Regions from separate parts of the Rhizobium sp. NZLR8 genome, predicted to be linked through region 2. Evidence: predicted binding sites of a transcription regulator. Region 2 holds the regulator's gene; each other region holds the start of a gene.
What was found. Region 2 encodes LexA, which represses DNA repair genes until DNA is damaged. Its sites were predicted from a motif close to TGTTCNNNNTGTGTTCNG; they were not measured.
Positions count from the first base shown of each region.

Region 1: a site for LexA is predicted at 2,540-2,557, ahead of HJB89_RS23310 (putative DNA modification/repair radical SAM protein). Genes of this name have one in related genera too.
Region 3: a site for LexA is predicted at 1,976-1,993, ahead of HJB89_RS29780 (PA0069 family radical SAM protein). Genes of this name have one in related genera too.
Region 4: a site for LexA is predicted at 2,493-2,510, ahead of HJB89_RS20005 (ATP-dependent helicase). Genes of this name have one in related genera too.

Region 1 is NZ_JABDVY010000011.1:247,450-252,205, reverse strand. Features, by position in the region: partial or broken gene HJB89_RS23315 (UdgX family uracil-DNA binding protein) at 1-1,302, opposite strand, end outside; gene HJB89_RS23310 (putative DNA modification/repair radical SAM protein) at 1,302-2,534, opposite strand; gene greA (transcription elongation factor GreA) at 2,789-3,265, shown strand; gene HJB89_RS23300 (glycosyltransferase family 4 protein) at 3,293-4,351, shown strand; gene HJB89_RS23295 (dicarboxylate/amino acid:cation symporter) at 4,414-4,756, opposite strand, start outside.
Region 2 is NZ_JABDVY010000007.1:213,756-218,511, forward strand. Features, by position in the region: gene HJB89_RS17900 (ComEC/Rec2 family competence protein) at 1-2,168, shown strand, start outside; gene lexA (transcriptional repressor LexA) at 2,149-2,868, opposite strand; gene HJB89_RS17910 (VOC family protein) at 3,066-3,962, shown strand; gene kdsA (3-deoxy-8-phosphooctulonate synthase) at 3,959-4,756, shown strand, end outside.
Region 3 is NZ_JABDVY010000020.1:17,926-22,681, forward strand. Features, by position in the region: gene HJB89_RS29760 (4-(cytidine 5'-diphospho)-2-C-methyl-D-erythritol kinase) at 1-272, shown strand, start outside; gene moaB (molybdenum cofactor biosynthesis protein B) at 272-823, shown strand; gene HJB89_RS29770 (hypothetical protein) at 906-1,220, opposite strand; gene HJB89_RS29775 (glycosyltransferase family A protein) at 1,404-1,922, opposite strand; gene HJB89_RS29780 (PA0069 family radical SAM protein) at 2,062-3,219, shown strand; gene HJB89_RS29785 (ribonuclease HII) at 3,546-4,235, shown strand; gene HJB89_RS29790 (F0F1 ATP synthase subunit B) at 4,529-4,756, opposite strand, start outside.
Region 4 is NZ_JABDVY010000009.1:79,663-84,418, reverse strand. Features, by position in the region: tRNA gene HJB89_RS20035 (tRNA-Thr) at 1-47, shown strand, start outside; gene HJB89_RS20030 (hypothetical protein) at 93-509, opposite strand; gene HJB89_RS20025 (DUF982 domain-containing protein) at 817-1,059, shown strand; gene HJB89_RS20020 (hypothetical protein) at 1,313-1,576, opposite strand; gene HJB89_RS20015 (BON domain-containing protein) at 1,749-2,009, opposite strand; gene HJB89_RS20010 (hypothetical protein) at 2,187-2,453, shown strand; gene HJB89_RS20005 (ATP-dependent helicase) at 2,557-4,617, shown strand; gene HJB89_RS20000 (enoyl-CoA hydratase/isomerase family protein) at 4,630-4,756, opposite strand, start outside.

The DNA of each region.
Region 1 (4,756 bases), on a different contig from region 2:
TTCCCCCTGACATCTTGCAGGCGCTGTTTGACATCGGTCAGCGCCGCGAGCGCCGTTGCCCCCATGGCAACGATGAGCTTCGGCTCGACCAGCCCCATCTCCAGATTGAGCCACCAGCGGCAGTGCTTTACCTCGCCCATATTAGGCTGCTGGTGGATACGGCGTTTGCCGCGCGGCTCATATTTGAAATGCTTGACGGCATTGGTAACGTAAAGCGTCGAGCGGTCGATGCCCGCCTCGGCGATCACCTGGTCGAGGAGCCGGCCGGCCGGACCGACGAAGGGGCGTCCTGCTATATCCTCCTGGTCGCCCGGCTGCTCGCCGACGAACATCACCTCTGCATCGCGCGGTCCCTCCCCGAAGACGGTCTGCGTCGCCTTGGCATGAAGCGGGCAGCGGGTGCAGACGTCAGCTTCCGCGCGCAACGCTTCCAGCGTGCCGGCCGGCGCCTCGGGTTCGGCAGGGATATTGCGCGCCGCGTCCTGCAGGCGGTCGTGAAAGGGCAGCGATTGCGTCGCCTCGCGCGCGGCCATGGCCCGCACCTTGCTCTCCGCCGATGCGATCAGCCCGGGGATGAGGTCGGCCTCCGGCAGGTTCTTCCAATATTTTTTTGGCATTTCCGCTTGCATCGCCTTCAGCTTCAATCGCGCCGGGGTTGAAGATGCTGGCATAGTAGGTGCGCCAGAGTTCATCGGTGGCATCGGTGAGATTGGGCTTCTCGCATGGCGCGTCGCTCATCGTCAGCCGCTCGCCGTCCCAGGCGGCCGACCCCTTGGGCGTGACGATCAGCCAATCCATGTCAGTGAAACGGCGCTGGAAGAAGGGCGCCGTGCGCCGGACGATATGGTGGTCCGGCTCAAACCAGGCGAGGAATTTTCGACGATCTGCCGTTGCGGCACCAACCTCCTTGAAGCGGACGAAAGCGGTCATCTTGTGCGCGTCACGCCGAACGTTTTTCGCCATCAGCCGGGCCCGCACGACGTCCTCGTCGGAGGCCACTTCCAGCAATTGCCGGTCCAGTTGCAGTCGCCAGAGCAGTCGGTAAAGCAACGAGAACCGTGCCGGATCGGAATTGCAGAGAACCGTTTCCGCCAGCTCGATGAAGGCTGGCGGCACCGTCATCGGCTTGCGTGTTATCGCAGGCGTCGGCGGCATGGCGTCGCGTTGAAATGCAAGATCCGGCTCCGCGGCTTTTTCGCGCCAATCGATTTCATCAGGCAATATGCCGGCGGCGGCAAAAGCGCGCGCGGCATCGCGCCATTCGGCAAGCTCGCCCCGTCCTGCAAGCACGACCCGGCGCATCACAGCAACGACAATTGTTCGGGTTTCGGCTCGAACATGGCGCGAAGGTCCGGCCGGTCGATCAGCCGGCGCGGCGACCAGCCTTCCGCCGAGATGAAAGATCGGACCTTCTTGATCGACACGCCGAGCCGCGAGAGATCGTCGAGCCGCAGGCGACGAAACCGGCGTGCCGAAACGATCGCTTTGACGGTCTTGGTCCCCAGACCCGGCACACGCAGCAACCGCTCGCGCTCGGCCCTGTTGATATCAACAGGAAAATCGGCGCGGTTGGCGAGCGCCCAGGCAAGTTTGGGGTCGAGGTTCAGATCGAGCATGCCGCCTGCCTGGTTGGCGGTGACCTCATCGATGCCGAAACCATAGAATCGATAGAGCCAGTCGGCCTGATAGAGCCGGTGTTCGCGCATCAGCGGCGGTTTGATCAGCGGCAGGTTTTTGGACGAATCCGGGATCGGGCTGAAGGCGGAATAATAGACACGCTTCAGGCCGTAGCTGCTGTAAAGCCTGCCGCTGGTCGCCAGGATCGTCGCATCGTTCGCTCCGTCGGCGCCAACGATCATCTGCGTGCTCTGGCCGGCCGGCACGAAACGCTGACGCTTCTTTGTCTGCAGCGTCGGTTCGCCGGCGGCTTCGATCTTCAGCCTGAGATCGCCCATTGATCGGCGGATATTGGCGGGTTTCTTTTCCGGCGCAAAGCGGCTGATGCCGTTATCCGTCGGCAACTCGATATTGAGCGACAGCCGGTCGGCATAGAGTCCCGCCTCCTCGATAAGACGCGGCGATGCTTCGGGGATTGATTTCAAATGGATATAGCCGCTAAAATTATGCGTCACACGCAGTTCGCGGACGATGCGGACCATCTCTTCCATCGTGTAGTCGGACGAACGAATAATGCCCGAGGAAAGAAACAGGCCTTCGATATAGTTGCGGCGGTAGAATTCCAGCGTCAGCCAGATGACCTCCTCGGGCGTGAAGCGCGCCCGTTCGACATTGCTCGACGAACGATTGACGCAATAGGCGCAGTCGTAGACGCAGAAATTGGTCAGCAATATTTTGAGAAGCGAAATGCATCGCCCATCCGGGGCATAGGCATGGCAGATGCCGGACCCCTCGGTCGAGCCGAGCCCGCCGCTTGCCGCCGAATCGCGTTTCACCGTGCCGCTGGACGCGCAGGAAGCATCATATTTCGCTGCGTCGGAAAGGATGGCCAAGCGTTCTGTTAGCGACTTCTTCATTAGAATGTTCACTATATGTTCCTTAGAGCAAAGTCAACCGCGGTGGTCCGATCTTTTGCCGGTTTTTGCGACGGACGACCCGCTGTCGCGGCGGCTCGCATTTCGTATATCCGAATTTTCTGGAAATCGGCCTTGGCGATCTGCTATAAGCACTTAACTAGGATTGTGGCACGGTTCCGAAGCTCCCCTTCGGGACCTGTTTTCTTTTGTGTTTGCGCCTAACTGCGTGGATACAAGGAGTGAAGGACAGAAAAATGGTTGAAAAGGTACCAATGACACCGGGTGGCTTCGTCAAGCTGCAGGAAGAACTGCGCTGGCGTCAGCAGGAGGAGCGCCCTCGAATCATCGAGGCGATCGCCGAAGCCCGTGCCCATGGCGACCTTTCCGAAAACGCCGAATATCACGCCGCCAAGGAAGCCCAGAGCCACAATGAAGGCCGCATCAGCGAACTGGAAGACCTGACGGCGCGCGCCGAGGTCATCGACCTGACGAAGATGTCGGGCGACAAGATCAAGTTCGGCGCCAAGGTGAAGCTCGTCGACGAGGACACCGAGGAAGAAAAGACCTACCAGATCGTCGGTGACCAGGAAGCCGACGTCAAGGCCGGCCGCATCTCCATCTCCTCCCCGATCGCCCGTGCGCTGATCGGCAAGGAGGTCGGCGATTCCATCGAGGTCAATGCGCCCGGCGGCGCCAAGGCCTACGAAATCCTCCAGGTTTCCTGGGGCTGATTGGCCGCCAGATACGAGACCCCTCCCGTGCCGGACATTCGTGACGTCGAGATCATCGCGCCCAATTTCAAGCGCCGGCTCTCCGGCGTCACCTCGACCATCGTCCAGCTCATCCCCTGCCAGATCCGGCTCGGCATCAGGATCGCAACTCTCGGTCCCGGCCTGCCGGAGGGCCTGCCGAAACTGAGATGGTCACAGCTCCTCGGCCTCTGGCGCCAGCCGGCGCGCCGGCGCCAGCGCGTCTGGCACGCCCGCCGCAACAACGAGATGGCCGTCGGCATAATGCTTCGCCATCTCCTGCGCATGCAGCTGAAGCTGCTTTTCACCTCGGCCGCCCAACGCCGCCATACCGCCTATACGAAATGGCTGATCCGCCGCATGGACGCTGTTATCGCGACCAGCGACCGTTCCGGCTCGTTCCTCGAGGTGCCGCACACGGTCATCCAGCACGGCGTCGACCTTGCCCTGTTCCATCCGCCGGAAACGACAGACGACGGCATCGCCGCTGCCGGTCTGCCCGGCCGCCATCTCGTCGGCTGCTTCGGCCGCGTGCGCCATCAGAAGGGCACCGATCTTTTCGTGCAGGCGATGATCGAACTTTTGCCGCAGCATCCCGAGTGGACGGCGGTCGTCTCCGGCCGGGTAACGGCGGAGCACACGGCATTCGCAGACAGGCTCAAGGCCGATGTCGCCGCCGCCGGGCTTAGCGACCGTATCCTCTTCCTCGGCGAAGTGCCTGATATCAAGGTCTGGTATCGCCGCCTGACGCTTTACGTCGCCCCCTCCAGAAACGAGGGCTTCGGCCTGACGCCACTCGAAGCCATGGCCTCGCGCACTGCCGTCGTGGCATCGGACGCGGGCGCCTATTCCGAACTCGTCGTCACGGGCGAGACAGGGGCGGTGATCGCCGCCGGCGATGGCAAGGCGCTGAGTCGGGCCATCGCCCCCTATATCGCAGATCCCGGTCTGGCGATCGCGCATGGCGAGAATGCACTGCGTCATGTCAGGGCGCACTTCGCGCTGGAGAAGGAAGCGAGTGCGATCGGCGCCGTTTACGACCGGCTTCTTGGCGACAATAACCGCTGATGCAGAAAGAGAAACGGCCCGTCGAATAACGGGCCGCTCCGTAGATGCGATGAAGTGACTGGTTATTCGGCGGGCTGGAGACCTGCGGCCGAAATATCCTCACCGGTCTGGCCGCCCAACGCTCTGGCAAGCTGCGCGGTATCCAACTCGTTTTCCCAACGCGCCACGACGATCGTCGCCACGGCATTGCCGACGAGGTTGGTCAGCGCCCGGCATTCCGACATGAAGCGGTCGATGCCGAGGATGAGCGCCATGCCGGCGACCGGCACGGAGGGCACGACGGAAAGTGTGGCGGCAAGCGTGATGAAGCCGGCGCCGGTGATACCAGCCGCACCCTTCGAGCTCAGCATCGCGACCAGCAACAGCAGGATCTGGTCACCCCAGGAGAGATTGATGCCGGTTGCC
Region 2 (4,756 bases):
CATCCGAATTTCCGCTTGTTGCATCGCTGCTCTCTCTGTTGGTGCTGACGATCGCGGTTCTCATCGTCGGCCGCAGCCGGGCGGCATTGCGGGCGACGCTGCTGGCGCCTGCACTCGTGGCCGGCGGCATGCTCTGCGCACAATTCGAGAGCTGGCGGGCTTCGACGGTGATCCTCGATTCCTCGGTGACGACGACAGTGACCGGCCGAGTCGAGCGGCGAGAAGGCGACGGCCGTGGGCGCTGGCGCTACATTCTTGCCGTCACCGGCACGGAGGCGCCGGAGTTGAAGCGGCCGCCGGGACGCATAACCGCGATCGTCCGCGGCGCCGACATGCCTTTCGACATCGGCGACCTCATCACCGGCAGGGCACGACTGACGCCGCCGGCAGGCCCCGCACTTCCCGAGCTCAACGACTTCTCCTTCGGTGCCTATTTCGATGGCATCGGCGCCAACGGCTTCTTCTACGGTGCGCCAGAGAAGGATCTGGAGGCGGGTCCGCAGGCTGCCAGATCGACATCGGCAGCTCTGCTGGAATGGCTTTACCGCCTGCGCAGTAGCATTGGCGACCGCATACGATCGATCCTGCCCGGCGACACCGGCGCTTTTGCCGCTGCTTTGGTGACCGACGAGCGACGCGCCATCTCGAATGCGACGACGGAGGCGCTGCGCCAGTCCGGCCTTGCTCATATTGTCGCGATCTCCGGCCTCAACATGGCGCTGTCGGCCGGCATCTTCTTCGTCGGCTTCCGGATGCTGCTCAGCCTTTTTCCGGGCGTCGCTCAGGCCTATCCGACAAAGAAGATCGCCGCCGCCGGCGCGCTCAGCGCCGTCACCGCCTACTACCTGATTTCCGGCTTCGGGGTCTCGGCCGAACGTGCCTTCATCATGATGGCGATCATGCTGGTCGCCGTCTTCTTCGACCGGCCGTCGATCAGCCTGCGCAATGTCGTTCTCTCGGCGCTCGTCATCATCGCCATTTCGCCGTCCGAAGTCTTGGGCCCGAGCTTCCAGATGTCCTTTGCCGCGACATTGGCACTCGTATCGGGTTATCAACTGTGGAAGGACCGGCGCGTCCGCGAAAACGCCTTGCTGAAACTGCCGGTCTTCCGACCGGTCGTTGCCGTCGCCGGCTTCTTCGGCGGCGTCTTCCTGACCTCGCTGATCGGCGGTTTTTCCACGGCGCTGTTTTCGATCGAACATTTTCATCGCCTGACCGCTTACGGGCTGCCGGCAAATCTCGCGACGATGCCGATCATCTCCTTCATCGTCATGCCGGCCGGGCTGCTGGCGATGTTGCTCATGCCGTTCGGTCTGGACGTTCCGCTCTGGAAGGTGGTCGGCCTCGGCCTCGACCTGGTGATTGCGGTCGCCAAAACGGTGTCCGGTTGGGGCGGTGATATCGGCATCGGCCGCTTGCCGGCTTGGTATTTCGCTGTCGCCGTGGCCGGCTTTCTGCTGCTGACGCTGCTGCGCACCCGGCTGCGCCATATCGGCACATCGATTATCGCCGTCTCTACGCTCGGCGTGCTGCTTCTGCCGCTTCCCCGGGCGCCGGATCTGGTGATTTCGGAGGATGGCAGTCTCGTCGCAGTGGTCGCGGCTGCGGCAATCGCTTCCAACCGCGAAAACCCGCCGGATTTCATCTTCGATCAGTGGCAGAGAGCACTTGTCCTGCCGACGCATTTCCCGCCGAAAATGCTGGATGGTCCCGCTGTCCCGCCGGAGGGAGACGACCGCCGCGTCAGGCTTTCCCGCGATCAGCAGAATGAAGCGAGGGCGGCGATGCGGGCGGCTGTCGCCGGTGGTGAAGCAAACCGCTTTTCCTGCGTCAAAAAGGCCTGGTGCACATCAAGGCTCGGCAATGGTCATGTGGTTGCCGTCATCGACAACGCTGCCTATCTCGGTCCGGCTTGCGACGCGGCGGATATCGTCGTGACGTCGGTCCGCCTGCGGTTCAACAGCTGCCGATCAGGAGCGACGCTCTTTACCGGTGAGACGCTGCGCAGGACTGGCTCCGTCGAGCTGCGCTTCGCCGATGCCGGCCTGGAGGTCGTGACCGCATTCGAAACCCTGTCGCGCCCATGGAAGCGCCATCGCGCCTATGACTGGCGCAGCAACAGTTTTGCCGAATCCGGCCTCTCCAATGTCAGTGATAGCGGCGAATGAGGCCGACGAGCTTGCCCTGCACCTTGACGCGGTCCGGCCCGAAAATCCGGGTCTCATAAGCCGGATTGGCAGCCTCCAGCGCGATCGAGGCGCCCTTGCGGCGGAAACGTTTGAGCGTCGCTTCTTCGTCATCGACCAGGGCAACGACAATGTCGCCGGGACTTGCGGTGCTGCCGTTGCGGATGATTACCGTGTCGCCGTCGAAGATGCCGGCGTCGATCATCGAATCGCCCTTGACCTCCAGCGCATAATGTTCGCCGGAGCCGAGCATGTCTGCGGGAACGACGATGTCGTGGGTGTTATTCTGGATCGCCGAGATCGGAACGCCGGCAGCGATCCGGCCCATGACCGGCACGGAGACGGAGTTGCCGTTATCGGCGACCGGTTTTGCAGGAGCGGGGGCGGCGACCGGCTGCGGCTTGCCGAGGCTGCCCTCGATGACGCTTGGCGAAAAGCCGCGCCGGGGCTGGATGCTCGGGCTGTAGGCCTCCGGAAGCTTGATGACCTCGAGCGCCCGGGCGCGGTTCGGTAGGCGGCGAATGAAGCCACGCTCTTCAAGCGCTGTGATCAAACGATGAATGCCGGATTTCGAGGCCAGATCCAGGGCATCCTTCATTTCGTCGAAAGAGGGCGGAATGCCGGATTCCTTCATGCGCTCATGAATGAAAAGCAGGAGCTCCTGTTGTTTGCGCGTGAGCATCGACGTGTGACCCCTTGATTGAAACAAATCCAGAACAGAACACTATATGTTCCATATGTGTTCCGCAAGTAGCTAAATTTCCGTAAAACTTGCCGCCAACTCGTTGAGTTTTTTATTTTCATTCGCCGGATTGGCGCACATGTCTTGCATTGAAGGTGGCGCTGTCGCACCCTCTTGGCGTTTCAGGGAGGGATATCATGAACGAGCACTCGGCCAAACCGCACCCGCTGGATCATGTCGTGCTGCCCGTTGTCAATATCGACCTGGCGCGCGAAAGGCTCGGCAAGCTTGGCTTCACCGTTGCCGCCGATGCCCGCCATCCCTTCGGAACGGAGAATGCCTGCGTCTTCTTTGCCGACAAGACCTATCTGGAGCCGCTCGGTATCGCCAGCCGCGAGGAGAGCGAGGCATCGGCGCGGCAAGGCAATGTCTTCACCGCCCGCAATCGGGCCTTCCGCTTCCGCTGTGGCGAGGAGGGGCTTTCGGCGGTGGCGTTCGGCACCGGGGATGCCGGCCGCGCTCATCGGAGCTTCGTCGGCAGCGGATCGAGCGCCGGCGACATGCTGCAGTTCAGCCGGCCGATGAAAATGCCGGACGGTTCCGAGACCATGGCCGGCTTCAAGCTGGCCTTTGCCGCTGAGTTGCGCGCGCCGGATTTCTTCCTCTTCTGTGTTGAGCGCATCAATCCTCTGCCGGCCGATCGCGGTGCGCTAGAGACGCATGCCAATGGCGTCACCGGCATTGCCGAGATCGCGCTTTGCGCGCCGGACCCCTCTGCATTCGCCGCCTTCGTCAGCCTTGCAACGGCGCAATCGGCCGTCGAGAAAACCGGTTTCGGCGTTAATATCGCGGCGCCGAATGCGAAAATCAGCCTGATGACGCCGGAAGGGCTGGAGGCCTATTTCGAGATCGCCGTCGCATCCGCCGACCGCGGCCTGCGCGGCCGGGCTATCCTCTTTGCCGTCACCGATCTTGCCGTGACAGAAGCGCATTTGGCTGCTAACGGAGTGACCTACACGCGCAAGAACAATCGCATTCTGGTGAAGCCCGCGCCCGGGCAGGGCACGCTCTTCGCCTTCGAGGAAACACGATGAGCACTGATACGAATTCCGAAGTCAGGATCGGCGAGGGCGCAGGCCAGGTCACATTTTCCAATACCGGCCGCCTGTCGCTGATTGCCGGCCCTTGCCAGATGGAGAGCCGCGACCACGCCTTCATGGTTGCCGGCACACTGAAGGAGCTTTGCGCCAAACTCGGCATCGGTCTCGTCTACAAGAGCTCCTTCGACAAGGCAAACCGCACCTCGCTCTCTGCCGAACGCGGCATCGGGCTTGAAAAGGGCATGCAGATCTTCGCCGACCTGAAGAAGGAGTTCGGTTTTCCCGTCCTGACCGACGTCCACACCGCCGAGCAATGCGCCGCGGTGGCAAAAGTGGTCGATGTCCTGCAGATCCCGGCTTTCCTCTGCCGCCAGACCGACCTTCTGATCGCCGCCGCCGAGACCGGCCGCGCCGTCAATGTCAAGAAGGGCCAGTTCCTCGCTCCCTGGGATATGAAAAACGTCCTGAAGAAGCTCAATGCCAGCGGCAATCCGAACGTGCTGCTGTGCGAACGCGGCGCCTCCTTCGGTTATAACACTTTGGTCTCCGACATGCGCTCGCTGCCGATCATGGCGTCGATGGGCGCGCCGGTTGTTTTCGATGCAACGCATTCCGTGGCGCAGCCGGGCGGGCAGGGCGATTCCTCCGGTGGTCAGCGGGAATTTGTGGAAACGCTGGCGCGCGCAGCGGTGGCGACCGGTATCGCCGGCGTGTTCGTCGAAACCCATCAGGACCCCGACAACGCACCGTCCGACGGCCCGAACATGGTCTATCTCAAAGACATGCCG
Region 3 (4,756 bases), on a different contig from region 2:
GTCTTCGTGGGGCTACCGGCTGGCTCGCGGCGATTGGCGCTGCCCGTAACGACCTGGAGCCGCCTGCGCGCGATCTCGTGCCTGAGATTGCGGCAATCTCGGCGATGCTGCAGGCGCGCGGCGCGCTTTTGGCTCGCATGTCCGGTTCCGGCGCCACCTGTTTCGGGATCTTTGCCAGCATGACGGCCGCGCAAGATGCGGCGGCAGCTCTTCACGCCGAGCGGCCCGACTGGTATTTTCAGGTAACGGAAACGGTTTCAGGAGGCATGTGATGGCTGGTCTGGAAGAAAAGCGGCCCTTCATCGCCGTCGGCATCGCGATTCTCACAGTTTCGGATACGCGCACTCCGGAGACGGACAAGTCAGGCGACACGCTGGCGGAGCGAATTACCGAGGCGGGCCACAGGCTGGTCGACCGAGCGATCGTGCCTGACGATCGGGAGAAAATTGCAGCCCGGGTGAAGGCCTGGACCGAACGGGACGAGATCGACGTCGTCATCACCACCGGCGGCACCGGCTTCACCGGCCGCGATGTGACGCCTGAGGCGCTGGAACCTTTGTTCGAAAAGCGCATGGACGGCTTTTCCGCCATCTTCCACCGCATCTCCTATGAGAAGATCGGCACGGCGACGATCCAGTCGCGCGCTACGGCAGGCGTTGCAAACGCCACCTTCATCTTCGCGCTGCCGGGCTCGCCCGGCGCCTGCCGGGATGCCTGGGACGGCATTTTGAAAGGGCAGCTCGACTACCGCAGCGCGCCGTGCAATTTCGTCGAAATCATGCCGCGTCTGGACGAGCATTTGAAACGCGGCGCGGCGAAATAATGCATGTCGCCCGGGAGTGTGCCGCGGTTCCGGGATACCGACATTCATAAAACAACTAAAGCGGGCCGCGCTTTTGAATTCGCTATATGGCAAGGCCCGGCAAAGCGGGCATCGTTTCCCAGCTATCACCCGACAGCAGGATGCAGCTGATGCCATGAACATCCGTGACGACGAGCGTCCAGGTTCCGCTTTCGGCGGCATAGACCTCGAGAACGGCGTTCTGGTTGACCAGGCCGACTGCCGTCAGCTTTTCAGCGAAGTTCCTGTCAAGGAAATTGACGACGTCGGATCGGCCTGCGCAACTGAGCATCGTCTGCGATGCTGCCGAATGCGGATGCGCGATCATCAATGTCGGCAATATGACGGCCAGCAGGCCGTAGACCATACCGTGTGCCATGACGCACCTCCTTTCGCCGGGACCCCGGCAGAAGAGGAGATTTTCGCTGACCTGTTCTGCCGTCCACCGGCATTCCATGGCCATCCGTTGCGAAGCGAGGCGCTTCGGCGGCGCCATCGACGAATTATAGCGCAAAATTCCATTGGGCGCCATCTTTGCGCGATGACGGGAGGAGCGCGAATATTACCGCGCGGCTCTGGCGACCCAGGAGGGAATCAGTTCGCTCGCGAGATTGCGTGGCTTCTGACCCTTGGCGAACTCAGCAAGGCGCATGCCGCTATGGGCAGCGGCGAGCGCCTGTTTCTTCGGCATCAGCAAACCAAGCTCCAGCGGCGGCACGGCGCGGCCGAGGCGGCGGAGGAACGGGCGCCGGTAGCCGCGCGAGGCGGTGAAACGCGCCGGCAGCTTGTTCAGCGCGACATATTCGGCGATCTCGTCGATCCAGCCGGCCTGGGGTCTGGCGCCCGGCTCGACGAAAAGCAGCCATTCGCCGCGGGCCGAGCGGACGATGTCCTTGATATCCCACTGCGAATGAAAACGGCAGCCGGCGGCGTCGGCGACCCGCGAGGTGCCGTCGCGCGAGCCGTGATCAAGCACGACCACATCGCTGACGAGCCCCTCCACCGCGCCTGCCACCAATACCGATAGGGTCTGCGCCAGCTCAGATTCCTGATCCTGACATTCGAGAACAACCGTCAACATTGCCTATTCATAATGCGCCGCACAAAATTTTGCCAGCGGCGTTTTCCGCATTTTGTTCTTGCATTGTTCTTGTTTTGCGGATAGGAATTTAATCATCAAAACGGGCGGGAGCGATGGCTTTCCGTCACGGGAGAATCCGATGAGAGAGCAGTCCCTGGCAGGGCAGGCCGCATTCGCGCCTGCCAACACAGCAGATATTGCCGATGCGATGATGGTGTCTTCCGGCCTGCGGATCGAGGTCGATCGGCGGCGCGGGCGTGGGGCGGGACTGAACCCGACCGGGCGGTTCGAGGCGCTGCAGCGGGAAACCATCGATGACGGCTGGCAGACGCTGGAAGAGCTTCCGCCGTTCAAGACCGACGTGCAGATCGAGAAACCCCGCACGGCCATCACCCGCAACGAATCGCCGGATATTCCCTTCGACCGTTCGATTAATCCCTATCGTGGCTGCGAACATGGCTGCATCTATTGTTTCGCCCGGCCGACACATGCCTATATGGGGCTCTCGGCGGGGCTCGATTTCGAGACGAAGCTCTTTGCCAAGCCGGATGCGGCAAAACTGCTGGAGCGGGAACTCGCCAAGCCGGGTTATAAGGTGCGGGCGATCGCGATCGGCACCAATACCGACCCCTATCAGCCGATCGAGAAGGAGTGGCGCGTCATGCGCGGCATTCTTGAGGTCTTGAACAAGGCGAACCATCCGGTATCGATCGTCACCAAGTCGGCGATGATCCTGAGGGATCTCGATATTCTGCAGGATATGGCGGCGAAGAACCTGGTGCGCGTCGGCATCTCCGTGACCACGCTCGACCGCAAGCTTGCCCGGACGATGGAGCCTCGCGCCGCCACGCCGCCGCGCCGGCTGGAGACCATTCACACGCTGTCGGAAGCAGGCATCCAGACGGCTGTGATGGCCGCCCCGCTGATCCCGGCGCTGAACGATCACGAGCTGGAACGCATCCTCGAATCGGCCAAGGCTGCCGGCGCAGCCGAGGCGAGTTATGTCATCCTGAGGCTGCCGCTCGAGGTCAGCCCGCTGTTTCGCGACTGGCTGCTGCAGCACTACCCCGATCGTTACCGGCATGTGATGTCGCTGGTGCGCTCGATGCGCGGCGGCAAGGATTATGATGCCGAATTCGGCAAACGTATGAAGGGCGCCGGTCCCTATGCCTGGCAGATCGCCCGGCGCTTTGAAATGGCGGCAAGACGTTTCGGCCTGACGCGACGCGGCATGCCATTGCGCGACGACCTGTTCGTGCCGCCTGATGGTAGCGGCGTGCAACTGTCACTGCTGTAACCGTTTGTTTTACGCAATTCTGGGCAACAGCGCTTCGCGCTTTGCCCCGGGGAAAACCGCAAGGCACTTTTCCTGGAATTGACCTGACTTTTTACGCAATTCTTGGCAAAGGCGCTTCGCGCCTTGCCTGGGAAAACCGCAAGGCACTTTTCCTGCAATTGCTTGAAGCTTGCGCATCGGCCCATCGAGAAACCGCCCTGTTTTCGAGCTCCGAGCGCAATTCCAGCGGATGGGCCTGACCGCCCCCATCCGCCGGACCCGGTCCCCGACCGCCGCCCTGATCGGGGACTTGCGGGCAATCGGGTTGGCGTGCGAGGTTCAGCCGCATGAAACCTCGCACGCCACCCGATTCTCCGCTGCTTTTCCAAGCGGTTCCGCTGGTGCCGGATTTCCGGCTGGAGCTCAAAGCCCGCAAGGCCGGCCACTGGCCGGTCGCCGGCGCCGACGAGGCCGGCCGGGGGCCGCTGGCCGGGCCGGTCGTCGCCGCTGCCGTCATCCTCGATCCGAAGCGCATCCCTGAGGGTCTGAACGATTCCAAGCAGCTTTCGGCGCAACGGCGCGAGGAGTTGTTCGTGCAGATCCTGGCGACCGCCACCGTCTCCATCGCCTCCTCCAGCTCGACCCGCATCGACGAGACCGATATCCGCAAGGCGAGCCTCGACGCCATGCGCCGCGCTATCTGCGGCCTCGCCATTCCGGCAAGCTACGTGCTGACCGACGGGCTAGACGTGCCGCCCGGCCTCGATTGCCCCGGGCAGGCTGTGGTCAAGGGTGATGCCCGTTCAGTCTCGATCGCTGCCGCCTCGATCGTCGCCAAGGTAACGCGCGACCGGATGATGGCCCGGGTCCATCGGGTGTTTCCGGACTACGGCTTTGCCGCCCATGTGGGATACGGTACGCCGCAGCACCGCGCCGGTATCGAGAAGCATGGCCCGTGCTCCCTGCACCGGATGAGCTTCAGGCCGCTGCGCAAGGTCGAGGATGGTCCTGAGATGGACGAGCTGATTTCCGAATAGGCCTGCTCAAAAGAAAAGACCTTGGCCTCCGGACTGTCGAGCGCTTGCCCCTCATCCACTGCCGGCACCTCTCCCCGCTCGCGGAGCGAAGGACAAGCCGCACCCGCTTCCTTAACCTCAAAGCCGCGTTTGGCACGTTCCCTCGCCTCGTTTACTGGTAGAGAGTTAGGGTGAGGAGCAGTCTTCGGCGCCAAGCCGACAGCCGTGGCGCACAGCTTGGGATAGATAAAAACGTCTGCCAACAAGAAAGGCCGGGACATGCCCGGCCTTCGATCTCAATCTTTTCGAAGCGCTCAGTTGAGCCGCGTCTTGACCTGGCCGACGGCATTGCCGAAGAGTTCGGACTGGACCTTGGCGTCGGCCTGCTTGGCAAGCACCGTTTCGGCGGCGGCGATTGCGAGATCGACGGCAGCGGAACGCACCGCCTTGATCGCCTCGGCCTCGGCCTGCTTGATCTTCTGCTCGGAAACCGCCGTGCGATTGGCGACGAATTCTTCCGTCTTCATCTTCGCCTCAGTGGT
Region 4 (4,756 bases), on a different contig from region 2:
CCTTGGTAAGGGTGAGGTCGGTGGTTCAATCCCACTCGGCAGCACCAGTTTTTCGGTAAGAACATGACCTCCCTTTGCGCCCCTCGGCAAAGCTAGTAACAGCTGGGAAGCAGCACGCTTTTGTTTGCGCAGTCGGGAATCTCGGTTACCTCGAGATAGTAAGGTATAAACGGCGAAAACTGCCACAGTTCAATCAGTTCTCTGGTGACTGTCACTTCGTCCTTAATTGGCGCGTGAAGCCACGAAAAAGTTCCATCGAATATACCTTCGACATCCCACCGATCAAAAGCCTTAGACCAAACATAGGCAGCAACATCTATCGCCGTGCCTTCATCCTGGGGTGTCAGGGTAGCCCGCAAATATTCCCGCTGGAGTCTTGGGACGGTTTCAATGGAGAGACGCGTCAGGAGAGCGTCTTCAGCAGACACCTCTGCCCCGCGGGCGAGGACCGGCATAGCCAGGGCTCCGCAGAGAAAAGCAGCCTGAATCAGATTTCGACCTAAACCCATGTGGAGCCCTCGGCTTCACAAGCATGGTAGCGATGATGCCGCGCCGGCGCCATAGGAGTGGTTGCACCTTCCAAAAATTCCCTTCTCCTTATTCGTCATGCTTACAAATACCAACGAAATTTTGGTTCTCGCCGGCCCGATCGCTCCGCGAATCTCACCAGCGGAAATTTCGCCTCACCGGCTGCAATCCATTCCGCCCATTGCTGACGGCAAAAATCACGCTAGAGTATTAACTATCGCAAAGTCTCCCCGGAGGAACTGGGAGATGCTGCGCTTCGTTTCTGTCGACAATCGTGGAGGAGCGTCAATGGCAACTGAAAGATGGAACAGCCCGGTCAAGGTTGGTTTCGAAGGTGCGGATGCGCGAACGGTCAATGGTCCGTTCGATGCGCTGAAGTGCCTGGCGGATCTCTGGCCGAGTATGCGCGGGCTTCGTTATATCAAGGCCCGCAGCACCTGCCGGGCAGCGCTCGACGGGCGCAAGAGCGTGGAAGAAGCAAGAGCCGAGTTTCTGGCGGCCGCCGAAGAGGCGAAGCTGAAGTTGCATTAGCACTTCGGCAAGGAATTTCGGGCGATTTTCGCCTTCTGGGCGCGCAAGCGTGCCGGAACGGGATAATGCTTTAATTTTGGGCTTTAATTTTGGTTTAACCCTGCAACAAATGCTTTCCGGGATTTGATGCAACAGGCGTTGCGCCTGGTACAGGTGTCTTCACGGAAGATGCCCAGCCATCATGATGATGGTTAGAGGCTCGTACTCTCTGCGGAAACGCAGGCGAGCCTCGTCCGAGCAGGACCGCCTTTTTTCAGCAATCCGCGCCGCTCTCATTCGCGATCTCGACATAACCGACACCGATGATGGTACCATCTGCCGCGCGGATGAAGGAGGGCAGATAGTGAGGCTCTACCGGTGTGCAGGCGACGGCCCCGGTATATTCGTTGAGGGCGATCTGGTCCTTCGGCAAAGCGGAGTAATTCGTGCCGGTTTCCAGCGAGGCATGGGCGGAGCCGGCAAAGACACCACAACCCACTATCAAGGTCGTTGCCCACAGGCGAGGAAGCAACTGCATGAGAGTCTCCAGCGGTTAGGTCCGGCCTTTCAACACGCGAGAGAGCATTTTGGTTCCCTTCATGCATCGCAAAGAGATGAGCGCGCAGATCGGCGGAGCATCTCCTTCACCGGACTTTTATTTGATGCAGGTCGTTGTCCTAAAACCGCTGCACACTTTTAGGCGACATGCATTAGCGTCGCAGCAAGCGAGCACGCACATAGCCTCGGCCGACGACGCCCTCGGCGATCTCGATCGCCCGCTCGACATCGCCCCGCCGGCGCACGAAGCCCTCCAGGATGACATAGGAGCCCGATAGGCTGACGGTGATTTCGCCGGCTTCGATATCGGCGGCCGCATGAAGGGCGCTCTCCACCGAGGCGCGCGTCGCGGCATCGCTGTGGCCCTGCCGGCCGGGCTCGCCATGCCCCGTGAATGCTGGAAAGCCGAGCACCGTGAACGTTTCCTAATGTTGGTTGATGACTGTTAACGCCGCAGCGACGCATTCGTTGCGTCCCCGGGAAAAGAAGAGCCTGCTCGACAGCGATACCTGCGCGGTGGCATGGGCACCCCTTGGCGAAAGGCGCCGCGGCTTCCATATCTGGCTGCAGTCGAAAGAGGGATGATGACGATGAAAGCGCTTCTGTCCGCCTTATTTGCCGGGGTATTGCTTGCCGGCTGCTCGTCGGCCGATACGCCGGCGCTCGACCCCATTCCCGGCAGCATCACCTATGGCGGGCAGCCGCGAACGAAGCTCACCAAGTCGCCGGTCGGCAGCGCCGTCTATAACCAGTTCTACAATGGGACCGGCCAGCGCGTGGAGGAAACCTATATTCTTCAGCCGGACCGCAGCCTGAAGCTGGTGCGGCGCGTGATCGGACCGGATTTCCCCGATTGACGTTGCGTTGGAGCGGCAGGCTTGACAGCGGCTGAAATCGCGAACATTCAAGGAACATCTAATTTTCCGCAGTGATTCTGCGAGAGCCCGACCGGACGGCTGGATGTATCTCGAAAAGCTCAATCCCCAGCAGCGCATGGCCGTCGAGCACGGCACGCTCATCGACGGCAGTCATATTGCCGGGCCGCTGCTGGTCATTGCCGGCGCCGGCTCCGGCAAGACGAATACGCTGGCGCATCGGGTCGCCCATCTCATCGTCAAGGGCGCCGATCCGCGCCGCATCCTGCTGATGACTTTCTCCCGCCGGGCCGCCGCCGAGATGATGCGGCGTGTCGAGCGCATCTGCCGCGACGTGCTGGGCTCGAATGCCGGGGTCATGGCCGATGCGCTGTCCTGGTCCGGCACCTTCCACGGCATCGGCGCGCGGCTGTTGCGCGATTATGCCCAACAGATCGGCCTCGATGCCGACTTCACCATCCATGACCGCGAAGACAGCGCCGATCTGATAAACCTGATCCGGCACGATCTCGGTTTCTCAAAAACCGAAAGCCGGTTTCCGACCAAGGGCACCTGCCTTGCCATCTATTCCCGGGCGGTGAATTCGGAAACCGCGCTCGATCAGGTGCTGCGCGACGCCTTTCCCTGGTGCGCGGCCTGGGAGAAACAGCTCCGTGAGCTTTTCGCCTGTTATGTCGAGGCGAAGCAGAGCCAGAACGTGCTCGACTACGACGATCTGCTGCTCTACTGGGCGCAAATGGTCGGCGAGAGCGTGATCGCCGAGGATATCGGCAGCCGCTTCGACCATGTGCTCGTCGACGAATATCAGGACACCAACCGGCTGCAGGCGTCGATCCTGCTGGCGCTGAAGCCCGGCGGCCAGGGGCTGACCGTCGTCGGCGACGATGCCCAGTCGATCTATTCCTTCCGCGCCGCGACGGTGCGCAACATCCTCGATTTTCCCGCCGCCTTCAGCCCGGCCGCCAATATCGTCACCCTCGACCGCAATTACCGCTCGACGCAGCCGATTCTGGCGGCGGCCAACGCCGTCATCGATCTCGCCTCGGAGCGCTTCACCAAGAACCTGTGGACCGAGCGGCAATCATCCGAGCGGCCGCGTCTGGTTTCGGTGCGCGACGAGGCCGACCAGGCGCGTTATGTCGCCGACATGGTGCTCGACAACCGCGAGGAAGGCCTGACGCTGAAACAGCAGGCCGTGCTGTTCCGCGCCTCGCATCACAGCGGGCCGCTGGAGGTCGAGTTGACCCGGCGCAACATTCCCTTCGTCAAGTTCGGCGGGCTGAAGTTTCTCGACAGCGCCCATGTCAAGGACATGCTGGCCGCCCTTCGTTTCGCGCAGAACCCGCGCGACCGGGTGGCGGGCTTTCGGCTGATGCAGATCCTGCCGGGCGTCGGGCCGTCGACGGCGCAGAAGGCGCTCGACCTGATGGCCGAGGATGCGAGCCCGATATCGGCGCTTGCCGCCATGCCGGCGCCGCCGCGCTCCGGCGAGGACTGGACGTCCTTCGTGTCGACGCTGCAGGAGCTGAAATCCGGCAAGGCCGGATGGCCGGCGGAAATCGGCCTGGCGCGGCAATGGTACGCGCCGCATCTGGAACGGCTGCACGAGGACGCAGCGACCCGGCAGGCCGATCTGCTGCAACTCGAGCAGATCGCCGGCGGTTATGCCTCGCGCGAGCGTTTTCTCACCGAGCTCACTCTCGATCCGCCGGATGCGACCAGCGACCAGGCAGGCGTGCCGCTGCTCGACGAGGACTATCTCATCCTGTCGACCATCCATTCCGCCAAAGGCCAGGAATGGACGAAAGTCTTCATGCTGAATGTCGTCGACGGCTGCATTCCGAGCGATCTCGCCGTCGGCGCCACTGCGGAAATCGAGGAGGAGCGCCGGCTGCTCTATGTGGCAATGACCCGCGCCCGGGATGGTCTCGACCTCGTCGTGCCGCAACGCTTCTTTACCTATGGGCAGAATTCGCAGGGCGACCGGCACGTCTACGCCTCCCGCAGCCGCTTCATTCCGGCAACTCTGCTGCAGTTCTTCGAGGCCTGCAGCTGGCCGCAGGCAAAGTCCGGAGCTGCCGCGCAAGCGCAGGCGCGGCAGGTTCGCATCGATGTCGGCGCCCGCATGCGCGGCATGTGGCGATAACCAGATAATCCATCAAAGCGAAAGCGGCGGCTCGGCCGGTTTCAGGAAGCGCTCGACCGTTGCAGCCCCGACAGCCTCGATACTTGCCGGCGACCATTTCGGATTGCGGTCCTTGTCGATGACGGCGGCGCGGATGCCT